DNA from 4 places in the Streptomyces sp. NPDC002817 genome. Region 4 is predicted to be linked to each of the others. Evidence: riboswitches for the same ligand, from Rfam matches in the RefSeq annotation. Region 4 holds a riboswitch; each other region holds the start of a gene.
What was found. Region 4 has a riboswitch for cobalamin ahead of ACWD3I_RS14030 (ABC transporter substrate-binding protein). Riboswitches for the same ligand answer to the same signal wherever they lie in the genome.

Region 1 (3,201 bases), on a different contig from region 4:
GGTGGGCGCCCTGGTCTTCGTCCTCACCATGGACAAGACGGTCGCCATCAACTTCCAGCTCCTGGGCGGCATCTGGATCCTCCAGACCTTCCCGGCACTGGTCGGCGGTCTGTTCACCCGCTGGTTCCACCGCTGGGCGCTGCTCGGCGGCTGGGCGGTCGGCATGATCTACGGCACGGTCGCGGCGTACGGCGTGGCCTCCCCCACCCAGAAGCACTTCGGCGGCTCGTCGAAGGAGATCCCGGGCATCGGCGAGATCGGCTACATCGGTCTGACGGCGTTCGTGCTCAACGTGGTGGTCACGGTGGTCCTCACATTCGTCCTGAGGGCCGCGAAGGCCCCCGAGGGCGTCGACGAGACGCGCCCCGAGGACTACACGGCGGACGCCGGCGACCCGGGCGTACAGGTGGAGCTGCCGCCGGCGACTGCGGACTCCGCTCACTGAAGAGACCTGGGGGCGCGGGGAACTGCGCGACCAGCCACGAACCACCCGCAGCGGGCCGCCGACAGCACCACCAACGGCGGCCCGCTTTCGTGCACACTCACCTGCATGGACATAGAGATCCGGCCGGCGAACCCCACCGAGTACGCCGTCATCGGCGAGATCACAGCCCAGGCCTACCTCCTGGACGGCCTCCTGACCTTCGGCGAGAGCGACTGGTACCTCGGCGAGTTGAGAGACGTCACCAAGCGGGCCGCCGCGGCCGAAGTGCTCGTGGCCTCCCTCGGCGGCGAGCCCGTCGGCACCGTCACGTACGTCCCCGCCGGCGGCCCCATGGCGAACCTCGCCCGCCCCGGAGAGGCCGAGATCCGCATGCTGGCCGTGTCCCGGGCGGCCCGCGGCAGAGGAGCCGGCGAAGCCCTCGTCCGCGCCTGCGTCGACCGGGCCAGAGCAGCCGACGGCTGCACCGGCATGGTCCTGTCGACGCAGCAGATCATGCACGCCGCGCACCGCATCTACGAACGTCTCGGCTTCACCCGCGTCCCCGCACGCGACTGGAATCCGATCCCGGGTGACGAGTTCACGCTTCTCACCTACGAGTTGACTCTCTGAAGTCGCTGCGACACAACATCTAGGGGTGCCAACAGAACCCGGCACAAGATGTATGCTCATGCTCGCTGTCGCCGCAGGGGAATCCGGTGCGAATCCGGAACTGTCCCGCAACGGTGTACTCATGCGTGCATAAGCACATATGAGAGTCAGTCCGAGGACCTGTCGACAGTGTGCCCAGGCCGCCGTGGCCCGGGTGCCAAGACGTCCGGGCCTCGTGGAGTGGGCCGGTGGACGCGACGCCCCGTGCGCTCGTGTGCTGCCCCCTGCCCTCCGCAAGGCCCCCGTGCCGAGCGAGGGAGAGCCCCCACGTGACCATCGCGCCAGTCGACCCGGCTTCAGTGACGCAGGCGGAGACCGACGGTCCCGGTACCGCGCTGCTGCGGACCCTGACCGAGCTGACCGCCGACCTCCCCGACGCCGACCCCGGACGGGTCGCCGCCGCCGCGCTGCGCGGCCGGTCCGCCCGGGCCGACGAGTCGGAGCTGCGCGAGCTGGCGACCGAGGCGGCCGCGGGGCTGATCTCCGAGGACCCTGCCTACTCCCGGCTCGCCGCCCGGCTGCTGACGATCAGCATCGCCGCCGAGGCCGCCTCGCAGGGCGTCACGACCTTCACCGGGTCGGTCGCGGTCGGCCACCGTGAGGGCCTGGTCGCGGACCGCACGGCGGAGTTCGTCCGGGTGCACGCCTCCAGGCTCGACGCCTTGATCGACGTGCACGCCGACGACCGCTTCGGCTACTTCGGGCTGCGCACCCTGCACAGCCGTTACCTCCTGCGGCACCCGATCACGCGTCAGGTCATCGAAACCCCCCAGCACTTCATGCTCCGGGTGGCGTCCGGCCTCGCCGAGGACGACACGGCCAGGGCCCTGGACGAAGTCGCCGCGCTCTACCGGCTCATGAGCCGCCTCGACTACCTCCCCTCCTCCCCCACGCTCTTCAACTCCGGCACCCGGCACCCCCAGATGTCGTCCTGCTACCTCCTCGACTCCCCGCTGGACGAGCTGGACTCCATCTACGACCGCTACCACCAGGTCGCCCGTCTCTCGAAGCACGCCGGCGGCATCGGACTGTCGTACTCCCGTATCCGCAGCCGCGGTTCGCTGATCCGCGGCACCAACGGGCACTCCAACGGCATCGTCCCGTTCCTGAAGACGCTCGACGCCTCGGTCGCCGCCGTGAACCAGGGGGGCCGGCGCAAGGGTGCGGCCGCGGTCTACCTGGAGACCTGGCACTCCGACATCGAGGAGTTCCTGGAGCTGCGGGACAACACCGGTGAGGACGCCCGGCGTACGCACAACCTGAACCTCGCGCACTGGATCCCGGACGAGTTCATGCGCCGGGTGAACACCGACGGCCAGTGGTCCCTGTTCTCCCCCGCCGACGTGCCCGAGCTGGTCGACCTGTGGGGCGCGGAGTTCGACGCGGCGTACCGCGAGGCGGAGACCAAGGGCCTCGCCAAGAAGACCATCCCGGCGCGTGACCTGTACGGCCGCATGATGCGCACCCTCGCGCAGACCGGCAACGGCTGGATGACCTTCAAGGACGCCGCCAACCGCACTGCCAACCAGACGGCCGAGGCGGGCAGCGTCGTCCACTCGTCCAACCTCTGCACGGAGATCCTGGAGGTGACCGACGACGGGGAGACGGCGGTCTGCAACCTGGGGTCCGTCAACCTCGGCGCGTTCGTGCTCGGCGACGACATCGACTGGGAGCGGCTGGACGAGACCGTCCGCACCGCCGTCACCTTCCTCGACCGGGTCGTCGACATCAACTTCTACCCGACCGAGCAGGCGGGCCGCTCCAACGCCCGCTGGCGGCCGGTGGGCCTGGGTGCGATGGGCCTCCAGGACGTCTTCTTCAAGCTGCGGCTGCCCTTCGACTCCCCGCAGGCCAGGGCGCTCTCCACCCGGATCGCCGAGCGCATCATGCTCGCCGCGTACGAGGCCTCCGCCGACCTGGCCGAGCGCAACGGCCCGCTGCCCGCGTGGGAGAAGACCCGTACCGCGCAGGGTGTCCTGCACCCCGACCACTACGACGTGGAGCTCACCTGGCCGGAGCGCTGGGCCGCGCTGCGGGAGCGTGTCGCCGCGGTCGGCATGCGCAACTCGCTGCTGCTGGCGATCGCCCCCACGGCCACCATCGCGTCC
Region 2 (3,201 bases), on a different contig from region 4:
TCTCCTGGAAGGAGATCACCTCGCGGATCTCCGCCTCGATGCGCTTGTCGTACGCCGCCGTGTCGATGCGTCCGGCCTTCAGGTCGGCGCGTGCCGTGCGCAGTTCGCCGGTCTGAGGGAAGGAGCCGATGGTTGTCGTGGGCAGCGGCGGGAGCTTCAGGTGGGCGCGCTGGGCCAGGGCACGCTCGGCGTACGGCTGTGGGCGGCGGGCGTCGGCATCGGTGACGGCGGCCGTCCGGGCGCGCACGGCGTCGTCGTGGGTGATGGGGGAGGCCGCTCGGGAGGCCAGGTCCGCGCGGTTCGCGGCGAGTTCGGCGGCGATGGTGTCGGTGCCGCGGGCCAGGCCGTGTGCCAGTGTGACGATCTCGGACGTCTTCTGCCGGGCGAAGGCGAGCCAGCGGGCGATCTGCGGGGCGATGTCGCGTTCGGCCGTGACGTCGAGCGGGACGTGGAGCAGGGAGCAGGAAGCGGCCACGTCGACCCGGTCGGCGAGGCCGAGCAGGGTGCCCAGCGTGGACAGTGACTTCTCCAGATCGTTGATCCAGATATTGCGCCCGTCGACCACCCCGGCCACCAGCCGCTTGCCCGGCAGTCCGCCCACGGCGGCGAGGTCGTCGAGGTTGGCGGCGGCCGGGCCCGTGAAGTCCAGGGCGAGCCCGTCGACAGGTGCCTTGGCCAGAACGGGCAGGGCCTGTCCGAGGCGGTCGAAGTACGAGGCCACGAGCAGCTTCGGCCGGTCGGTCGGAGTGCCGAGTTCACGGTAGGCGCGGGCGGCGGCGCCGAGTTCCGCCGGAGTGCGGTCCTGGACGAGCGCGGGCTCGTCCAGTTGCACCCACTCGGCGCCGGCGGCCCGCAGAACCGACAGGACGTCGGCGTACACGGGCAGCAGCCGGTCCAGCAGCGTCAGCGGGTCGAAGTCGGCGGCGACCCCGGGGGCGGGCTTGGCCAGCAGCAGATAGGTGACCGGGCCGACCAGGACAGGCCGGGCGGCCAGACCGAGCGCGAGGGCTTCCCGTACCTCGGCGACCTGCTTCGAGGCATCCGCGGCGAAGACGGTGTCCGGCCCCAACTCGGGGACGAGGTGGTGGTAGTTGGTGTCGAACCACTTCGTCATCTCCAGCGGCGCGGTGTCCCGGCCGCCGCGGGCCATGGCGAAATAGCCGTCCAGTGCGTCCGCCGCGACGGCGTCGCGGTGGCGGGTGGGGATGGCGCCGACCATGACGGTGGTGTCCAGGACGTGGTCGTAGTACGAGAAGGCGCCGGTCGGCACCTCGTGGAGGCCGGCGTCTGCCAGCTCTCGCCAGTTCGAACGGCGCAGTTCGGTGGCGGTCCGGTGGAGCGCGTCGGCGGTGACGCGGCCCTTCCAGTAGCCCTCGATCGCCTTCTTCAGTTCCCGGTTCGGGCCCTGGCGCGGGTAGCCGTACACGGTGGCGTGCGCTGCCGCGGCTGCGGACTCGGTGGTCACGGAACTCTCCTTCGCGAGCTGTTCTCGTAGCACGACCCCGGCGACGGGGGAGAACGCGAAGGGAAAACGGCACTCCGGGCGGCCGCACGAAAACCTGTGCCCGCCTTGAGTGTTCGCCGACCCGCCCACGAGGTCACCGGGATCTCCGGGTACGAGTCGGTCGTACCCGGGCAGTGGCAGGTCTTCGGACTCGCGGGCACACCTCGTGATGTACGAGGCACCTAATGGCCGTCGCTTCCCAGACCCGCTTGCCGGGTCCAGTGCGTGTGACGGCGGTCGTTCCCGCTCACCGCTGCGGGGCAGTCCCGGATTCCCACCGGGTTCCCTCTTACGACGCTCCTGCCTGGCGGACAGGGCGAACCAGCTGCGTGCTCAGCCTATACACGAGGACGGGGGCGCCGCCGGTGAGTTCATCGGCGGCGCCCCCCGTCGTCGGTTCAGGAGATGCGGTGCACGAGCTGGGTGGTCAGCTCGTAACGGGCCCCTACGACGGCCAGTTCACCGGCGGCCACCTTCGCGGCGAGGTCGGGCTCCGCGGCGATGCGGGAGCGGATGGCCCGGACGTTGGCGTCGATGGTCGCGTCGACGCGGGCGTCGCCGTCCTTGGTGCGGTCTATGTTCGGTCGTATCTGGTCGGCCAGGTACTGGATGTGGGCCGGCAGCTGCGCACCGGAGACGTCGGTCTCGACGGCGGCCTTCACGGCGCCGCAGGACTGGTGCCCCAGGACCAGCACCAGCGGTATGTCGAGTTCCAGCACTCCGTACGCGACACTGCCGAGCACGGCCTCGTCCAGCACCTCACCGCCGCTGCGCACCGTCATCAGATCGCCGAGGCCCTGGTCGAAGACGAGCTCCGGGGGCACCCGGGAGTCGATGCACCCGAGGACGAGGGCGAAGGGATGCTGCCCCGTCGCCAGGGCCTGACGGACGGCGGGTGATTCGTCGGGGTGCCGCTCGCGGTAGGTGCGCCAGCGCAGATTGCCCGCCGCCAGTTCCCGCAGCGCCTCGTCGGGAGTGCCGGGTCGAGGACGCGTGCCGGTGGGGGTCGCCGACGCGGGGGTCGCGCCGAGCGTGAGGCCGGCGCCGAGAGCCGCGGCACCGGTGAGCCCGGCGCGCAGGAGTGCGCGGCGCCCGGCTCTGTGGGGAGTGTCTTGAGAGTTCACGGCGACGAACGTATGACCGAGTCCGGCACCGGTCTGTCGCGTTGCCAAACCATGGTGAAGCGCGGGGAAAGCGTGACGTGATCTTGGGTGGATCTTGGTCTTTCCTGGTGCCGTCCTTGGTGCGGCGGCCTCGGCAACTGCCTTGCTGTGCACTGCATTTGAGACAACCTGGCTCGAGAGAAGGTTCAGACCTGATCCCTGGAGAGCCCTTTCCGCAGGCTGTGTGGGAGGCGTCGCGGACGCCGGAGCGTGTGAATGAGTCAGGGCGGGAATCGGCCTTGTTCGTCCCGTTGATAGTTCAACGTGGGCGCTGCGAGAATCCCCGTCCCGACCCCGTTGTGACAATTCGCATCACGCGAATTTCTGATTCACAAATCCCCCACGAAGTCCGCACAGAGCGTGGCTCTGGCCTGCCTCCGCGCAAAGCAGCGAAGAAGGTGCATTGTGTCACGGCACTCCATGCCGTTCGGCGCGCCGCCGCCGTACTCCGAAACTCCCCAAGAATCCACGGAGCGGCCGACGGTGGCGCACGATCCCGCCTACCGGACACTCCGCCGCGCCCACCGGCAGTTC
Region 3 (3,201 bases), on a different contig from region 4:
ACCGCGTCATACGTGCCCCGCAGTTCGGCGAGACAGTCCAGCACCGTGCCGAGCAACTGCTGCTGGCGTCCCCCGTGGTAGCCGCGCGCACTGAGCTCACCGACCGGTTTGCCGAGCAGCACGACCTGACTGCTCTGCTCACCACCCGGCTTCAGCAGCACGGGATTCATGAGCGCGGTCGGCTCGACACGGCAGGCCTGGGCCTGCATGGCCTGAGCCCGCCCGATCTCGGCGCCCTCGCGGGTCACGAAGGAATTGAGGGACATGTTCTGCGCCTTGAAGGGCGCGACCTTCACCCCCTGCCGTACCAGCCACCGGCAGATCCCGGCGGTGACGACACTCTTGCCCGCGTCGGAGGTGGTGCCGGCGACGAGAAGCCCACCGCCGGTCATGACGCACGCGCCTTGAGAGCGACCCGCGCGGCGACACTGACGCCGAGCGCGAGCAGACCGACGCGACGGGACAGCCGTACGGCCCGCTCGATGTCGTGGACCTCCACGGAACGCCCCTCCTGGTTCAGCACGGGCCGGTGCTCGACGCGCCCCGCATACGACAAGGTCCCGCCGAGCCGCACGCCCAGGGCCCCGGCGAACGAGGCCTCCACGGGCCCGGCGTTGGGGCTCGGATGCTCGCCGGCGTCGGCACGCCAGGCTCGTACGGCCCCCCGCGGATCGCTCCCGGCGACAGCGGCCAGTACGGCGGTCAGCCGAGCCCCCGGCCACCCGGCGACGTCGTCGAGCCGGGCCGAGGCCCAGCCGTACCGCCGATGACGCGGCGACTTGTGCCCGACCATGGCGTCAAGGGTGTTGACGGCACGGAACCCGAGCAGCCCGGGCACGCCACCGACGGCTCCCCATACCAGGGCCCCCACGACGGCGTCGGAGGTGTTCTCGGCAACGGACTCGACCACGGCCCGGGCGATCCCGTCGGCATCCAGGGTCTGCGGATCCCGCCCGCACAGATGAGGCAGCCGCTCCCGCGCCGCCACGACGTCCCCGACTTCCAGGGCACGCCCGACGGTTCGTGCCTCGCGCACGAGCGAGGTGCCGCCCACGACGGCCCAGGTGGCGACACCGGTCAGCGCGACGGAGGCGGCGGGGGAGGGACGTACGGCCTTCTGCGCCACGGCACCGAGCACGACGGCGCCCCCGGCGCACACCGCGGTGTGCAAGGCCCCCCAACCCCGGTGGTCCCGCCACAACACCCGCTCCACGGCACCCGCGGCCCGCCCGAACACGGCGACCGGATGCCCCCGGCGTGGATCACCGAGCAGCAGGTCACCGAGAAGTCCGGCGGCGGCGCCGTACGCGAAGACGCGATCGGCACGCATCGGCTCAGCCGGCCGTGGCGTCGGGCAGCGACCTGGAGCGGTATCTCAAACGGCAGGCGAGCATGGCGATATGTCCTCACTCAGGGTGTCCACGCCCTGGTTCGACGAGACCGACGACGAGAGTTCCTGGCTCCCGGGGCTACCTACCCCGGTGACAGTGGCGGGACCGCGCCGGACTTCCACCGGCTTCCTCTTCTGCCGTCGTACATGGCTCCGGCAGTCCACCATGGGCCCGGAAGGGCCGTCAACTTGCCGTTGACCTGGGACGGGAGAGTGTGCTGAGGCCCACATACGGGGGGTTGCGGGCCTGACAAAAACGTGGGGTGCGGGACGGTGAACCGTCCCGCACCCCACAGGGTGTTCGCTCGTCGCGTCAGGCGACGATCAGATAGATCCCGTACGTCACCGCCGCCGCGCAGGCCGCGAAGCAGGCGTACGCGCCGGTGACCGCGAGGGCCGCGGATCCGCCCTGTGCGGTGGCCCGTTCCTGGCGGGAGAGGCCCATGATGCCGAGGGTGAACAGGGCCACGAGGGCCACGGTGACCACGAGGCTGACGCCGAAGACGGAGCCCAGCGCTTCCCAGTCGATCTTCATGTCGGTGATTCCTTCGTTCCTGGGTGCGGCGGGCTCAGACGGCGGCCGGCGGAGCGGCGGGCTCCGGGGCTGCGGTCGGGGCCGGGGCCGGGGCCGGGATCGTGGCCGTGAGGTCCTCGGTCACCGTGCCCGCCGGGGGAGGGGTGACCGCGGCGATCGCCGTCGTCACCACGCCGGCCGGCTCCTCGTCGCTGTCGTTGACGTTCGTGTGGTCGATGACCTCGCGGCGCGAGAGCTTCCAGATCGCCGCGCTCGAGGCGATGAGGAAGACCGCCACGACCGCCGTGCCCCAGTCGCCGAAGCCGGTGACCCACTCCGCCAGTGCGCCCACCAGGGCCGCGGCCGGCAGGGTCAGGCCCCACGCCACGAACATCCGCGTCGCCGTGGACCAGCGGACGACGCCGCCCTTGCGGCCGAGGCCCGCGCCCATCACCGCACCCGAGACCGAGTGCGTGGTGGAGAGGGAGAAACCGAGGTGCGAGGAGGCCAGGATGACCGTGGCCGCGCTGGTCTGGGCGGCGAAGCCCTGCTGCGGCTGGAGGTCGGTCAGGCCCTTGCCCATCGTGCGGATGATGCGCCAGCCGCCGAGGTAGGTGCCGAGCGCGATGGCGAGACCCGCGGAGAGGATGACCCAGGTGGGCGGGTCGGAGTCGGGGGCGACGGCGCCGCCGGCGACCAGGGCGAGGGTGATGATGCCCATCGTCTTCTGCGCGTCGTTCGTGCCGTGGGCCAGCGAGACCAGGCCCGCCGAGGCGATCTGGCCGGCGCGGAAGCCCTTCGCGGCGGCCTTGCCGTCGGCCTTCTTGCCCATGGAGTAGGAGAGGCGGGTCGCGAGCATCGCGGCGAGGCCCGCGACGATGGGCGCCGCGATCGCCGGGATCAGGACCTTGGTGACCAGGACGTCACCGTGGACCGCGCCCATGCCCGCCGAGGCGATGGTGGCGCCGATCAGACCGCCCATGAGGGCGTGCGAGGAGCTGGAGGGGAGTCCGACCAGCCAGGTCAGCAGGTTCCAGAGGATCGCGCCGACCAGGGCGGCGAAGATGACCTCGGGACGTATGCCGCTCTCGTCGACGAGACCCTTGGAGATCGTGTTGGCGACCTCCACGGAGAGAAATGCGCCCACAAGGTTCAGCACGGCGGACATGGCCACCGCGACCTTGGGCTTGAGTGCACCGGTCGAGATGGTCGTGGCCATCGCGTTGGCGGTGTCGTGAAAACCGTTCGTGAAATCGAACGCAAGTGCGGTTACTACCACAATCGCGAGGATCAGCGA
Region 4 (3,201 bases):
CGCGATATCCGTCGGCGGCGGTGTTCCTGGTGGGGAAGGCGCCCCGCCAGATGTTGCAGCGGTACGTGCCGTCGGGGTCGAGTTCGTCGCCCCAGGGATACCGCTTCTGCTCCAGACCGCCGCGGGCCGCGTACTCCCATTCCGCCTCCGTGGGCAGCCGCTTGCCCGCCCAGGCCGCGTAGGACGCCGCGTCGTGCCACGACACATGGACGACCGGATGGTCCGCCCGGTCCTCGACCGAACTGCCGGGCCCCTCAGGCCGGTTCCAGAGCGCTCCCTCGACCCCGCACCACCAGGGCGTGTCCTCGGGTCGCGGGGCGCCGCGGCGGAGCGTGGCGGGCAGGAAGCCGGCGAAGACGTACGACCATCCCAGGCGCTCGGCATCGGTGGCGTACCCGGTGTCGGCGACGAACCCGGCGTACTGCTCATTGGTCACCGCGCACGCGTCGATCCGGAAGGGTTCGACCCGCACCGCCCGCACCGGACCCTCCCCGTCGGCGGGGAACCCCTCCGCGTCCTGCGCGCCCATCAGGAACTCGCCACCGGGCAGCGCCACCATGCCATCGTCCGGACCCCGGGGAGCCCGTGACGGCGGTACGACCCGCGGCTCCTCGCTCGGGCCGCCTCCCGACGGCATGCAGCAGCGGGCGGGTGACGGCGACTCGTGCATGGCGCGAGGCTAGGCGACGTTCCTGTGCGGCCGGTCAGCCGAGCCGGGGGATCTCGATGGCGGGGCAGCGGTCCATGACCATCTCCAGACCGGCGGCCCGGGTGCGCTCGTAGGCGGCCTCGTCGATCACTCCGAGCTGGTACCAGACGGCCCCGGCGCCCTTCGCGACGGCCTCGTCGGCGACGGCACCGGCGAGGTCGCTGTTGACGAACACGTCCACGACGTCGACGTCGAAGGGGATCGCCTCCAGCGAGGGGTAGCCCTGCTCGCCGTGGACCGTCTCCGCCTTGGGATGCACAGGCACGATGCGCTTGCCGTACCGCTGCAGCACGTCCGCGACGCCGTAGGCCGCGCGCCGCTGGTTCGACGACAGGCCCACGATCGCCCAGGTGTCGCCGCTCTCGGTGAGGATCTTGCGGATCGTTGCTGGGTCGCCGTACACGCTCGGCCTCCTCGGAAGTCCTGCCAGGGCTGATGTGCGCGACAACAGCGGACGCGGCTCGTCGATTCCCGCAGAGCGCCGGACCGGTCTCCCTCCGGTCCGGCACAGCCGTTCGAAAAGGGTACGCACCGCCGTGATAGCTTGCCGAGGCCAGTCGAACCCATGGACGTGGGTCAGGGAATCCGGTGCGAATCCGGAGCTGACGCGCAGCGGTGAGGGTGACGGGCGGGGCCTTTCGCCACTGGATGTCGTACGACGTCCGGGAAGGCGCCCCGGCCCGGCGGAACCCGAGTCCGAAGACCTGCTGGCGGCCCCCGCGGCCGACCTGCGGCGGGGGAGCACCGTACGACCGGGCTCCGCGTTCGAGCCCTCGACGACTGAGGACCGACTCCCGTGCCGCACGCGCGTTCTGCCACCCTGCTCGTGGCAGGAACCCTGCTCCTGACCGCCTGCTCCGACGCCGACTCGACCGATGCCAAGCCCGCCGTCACCCTGAAGAACTGCGGCCACACCGTCAGCGTCGCTTCGCCCCCGAAGCGGGCCGTCTCCCTCAACCAGGGCACCACCGAGATCATGCTCTCCCTCGGTCTCGCCGACCGCATGGCGGGCACGGCGACCTGGACCGACCCCGTGCTGAAGGGACTGGAGAAGGCCAACGCGAAGGTGGCGCGGATCGCCGACAACGCCCCTTCCTACGAGCGGGTCCTGGAGGCCGAACCCGACTTCGTCGCCGCCTCCTTCGTCTCCACCCTCGGCAAGGGCGGCGTCGCCACCCGCGAACAGTTCGACAAGCTCGGCGTCCCCACCTACGTCTCCCCGTCCGACTGCGCAGGCAAGGACAACGACAGCGGCGGCGACGGGTCGCGGAGCAAGGCTCTCGGCATCGACGCCGTCTACGGCGAAGTCCGGGACCTGGCCAAGGTGTTCGGGGTCGAGGAACGCGGCGAGAAGCTGGTCGCCTCGCTCAAGGAACGGATGCGGAAGGCCACTTCGGGCCTCGACGCCTCGGACGTGACCCTCCTGTACTGGTTCGCCAACTCCGAGTCGCCCTACATGGCGGGCTGTTGCGGCGCACCCGGCATTATCACCCGGACCCTGGGCGCGAAGAACGTCTTCGACGACACGCACGAGGAGTGGCCCCAGATCAACTGGGAGACCGTCGCCGACCGTGACCCCGACGTCCTCGTCATCGGCGACCTCACCCGCAAGTCCCAGACCGCCGAGTCGGCCGACAGGAAGATCGCGTTCCTGGAGTCGAACCCGGTCACCAGGAACATGGCCGCCGTCAGGCACAAGCGGTACGTGCTGCTCAGCGGACAGGCCATGAACCCGACCATCCGCACCATCGAGGGCGTGGAGAAGGTCGCGGCCGGACTCCGCGAGTCCGGGCTCGCCAAGTGACCGCACGGCCTCTTGCCCTCGGGGTGGCGGGGGCCTTCCTGCTGGTCGCCTCCGTCGCCGTGGCGATCACCATCGGCCCGGCGGACATCCGGGTCCAGGACGTGTGGTCCACCGTCATCGCCCATCTCGGCGTCGGCACCTCGGAGTTGACGCCCATCCGGGACGGCATCGTCTGGCAGCTCCGGCTGCCCCGCACCCTCCTCGCGGCGGTGTGCGGGGCCGGACTCGCCGTGTGCGGTGCGGTGATGCAGTCGCTGCTGCGCAACCCGCTCGCCGACCCGTTCGTCCTCGGCGTGTCCTCGGGCGCCTCGACGGGGGCCGTCGCGGTGGTCGTCCTCGGTGTCGGCGCGGGCGCGGTGTCCGTGCCGACGGGGGCGTTCGTGGGCGCCCTGGTCTCCTTCGCGCTGGTGCTGTTCCTCAGCCACACCCTCGGCGGCAGCACCGACCGGGTCGTCCTGGCCGGCGTCGCCGCCATGCAGCTCTTCTCCGCGCTGACCTCGTTCATCGTGCTGACCGCGGCCGACGCCGAGACCACCCGGGGCGTCCTCTTCTGGCTCCTCGGCTCGCTCAGCGGCGCGGGCTGGACCGACGTATGGGTGTGCGCGGCCGTGCTCGCCCTCGCACTGGGGGTGTGTCTGACGTACGCCCGTACCCTCGACGCCTTCGCCTTCGGCCAGGACGCGGCGGC

Region 1: another riboswitch for cobalamin. It lies ahead of ACWD3I_RS21535 (ribonucleoside-diphosphate reductase subunit alpha); the one in region 4 lies ahead of ACWD3I_RS14030 (ABC transporter substrate-binding protein).
Region 2: another riboswitch for cobalamin. It lies ahead of metE (5-methyltetrahydropteroyltriglutamate--homocysteine S-methyltransferase); the one in region 4 lies ahead of ACWD3I_RS14030 (ABC transporter substrate-binding protein).
Region 3: another riboswitch for cobalamin. It lies ahead of ACWD3I_RS17615 (cobalamin biosynthesis protein); the one in region 4 lies ahead of ACWD3I_RS14030 (ABC transporter substrate-binding protein).

Annotation. Positions count from the first base shown of each region.
Region 1 is NZ_JBSFUY010000010.1:204,195-207,395, forward strand. Features, by position in the region: gene mctP (monocarboxylate uptake permease MctP) at 1-445, shown strand, start outside; gene ACWD3I_RS21530 (GNAT family N-acetyltransferase) at 551-1,054, shown strand; cobalamin riboswitch at 1,107-1,235, shown strand; gene ACWD3I_RS21535 (ribonucleoside-diphosphate reductase subunit alpha) at 1,363-3,201, shown strand, end outside.
Region 2 is NZ_JBSFUY010000021.1:110,451-113,651, reverse strand. Features, by position in the region: gene metE (5-methyltetrahydropteroyltriglutamate--homocysteine S-methyltransferase) at 1-1,465, opposite strand, end outside; cobalamin riboswitch at 1,624-1,846, opposite strand; gene ACWD3I_RS32100 (carbonic anhydrase) at 1,903-2,628, opposite strand; gene ACWD3I_RS32095 (DUF485 domain-containing protein) at 3,151-3,201, shown strand, end outside.
Region 3 is NZ_JBSFUY010000008.1:74,888-78,088, reverse strand. Features, by position in the region: gene ACWD3I_RS17620 (cobyric acid synthase) at 1-392, opposite strand, end outside; gene ACWD3I_RS17615 (cobalamin biosynthesis protein) at 389-1,330, opposite strand; cobalamin riboswitch at 1,432-1,571, opposite strand; gene ACWD3I_RS17610 (hypothetical protein) at 1,704-1,925, opposite strand; gene ACWD3I_RS17605 (inorganic phosphate transporter) at 1,960-3,201, opposite strand, start outside.
Region 4 is NZ_JBSFUY010000006.1:119,189-122,389, forward strand. Features, by position in the region: gene ACWD3I_RS14020 (formylglycine-generating enzyme family protein) at 1-670, opposite strand, end outside; gene ACWD3I_RS14025 (CoA-binding protein) at 705-1,112, opposite strand; cobalamin riboswitch at 1,262-1,421, shown strand; gene ACWD3I_RS14030 (ABC transporter substrate-binding protein) at 1,506-2,513, shown strand; gene ACWD3I_RS14035 (FecCD family ABC transporter permease) at 2,510-3,201, shown strand, end outside.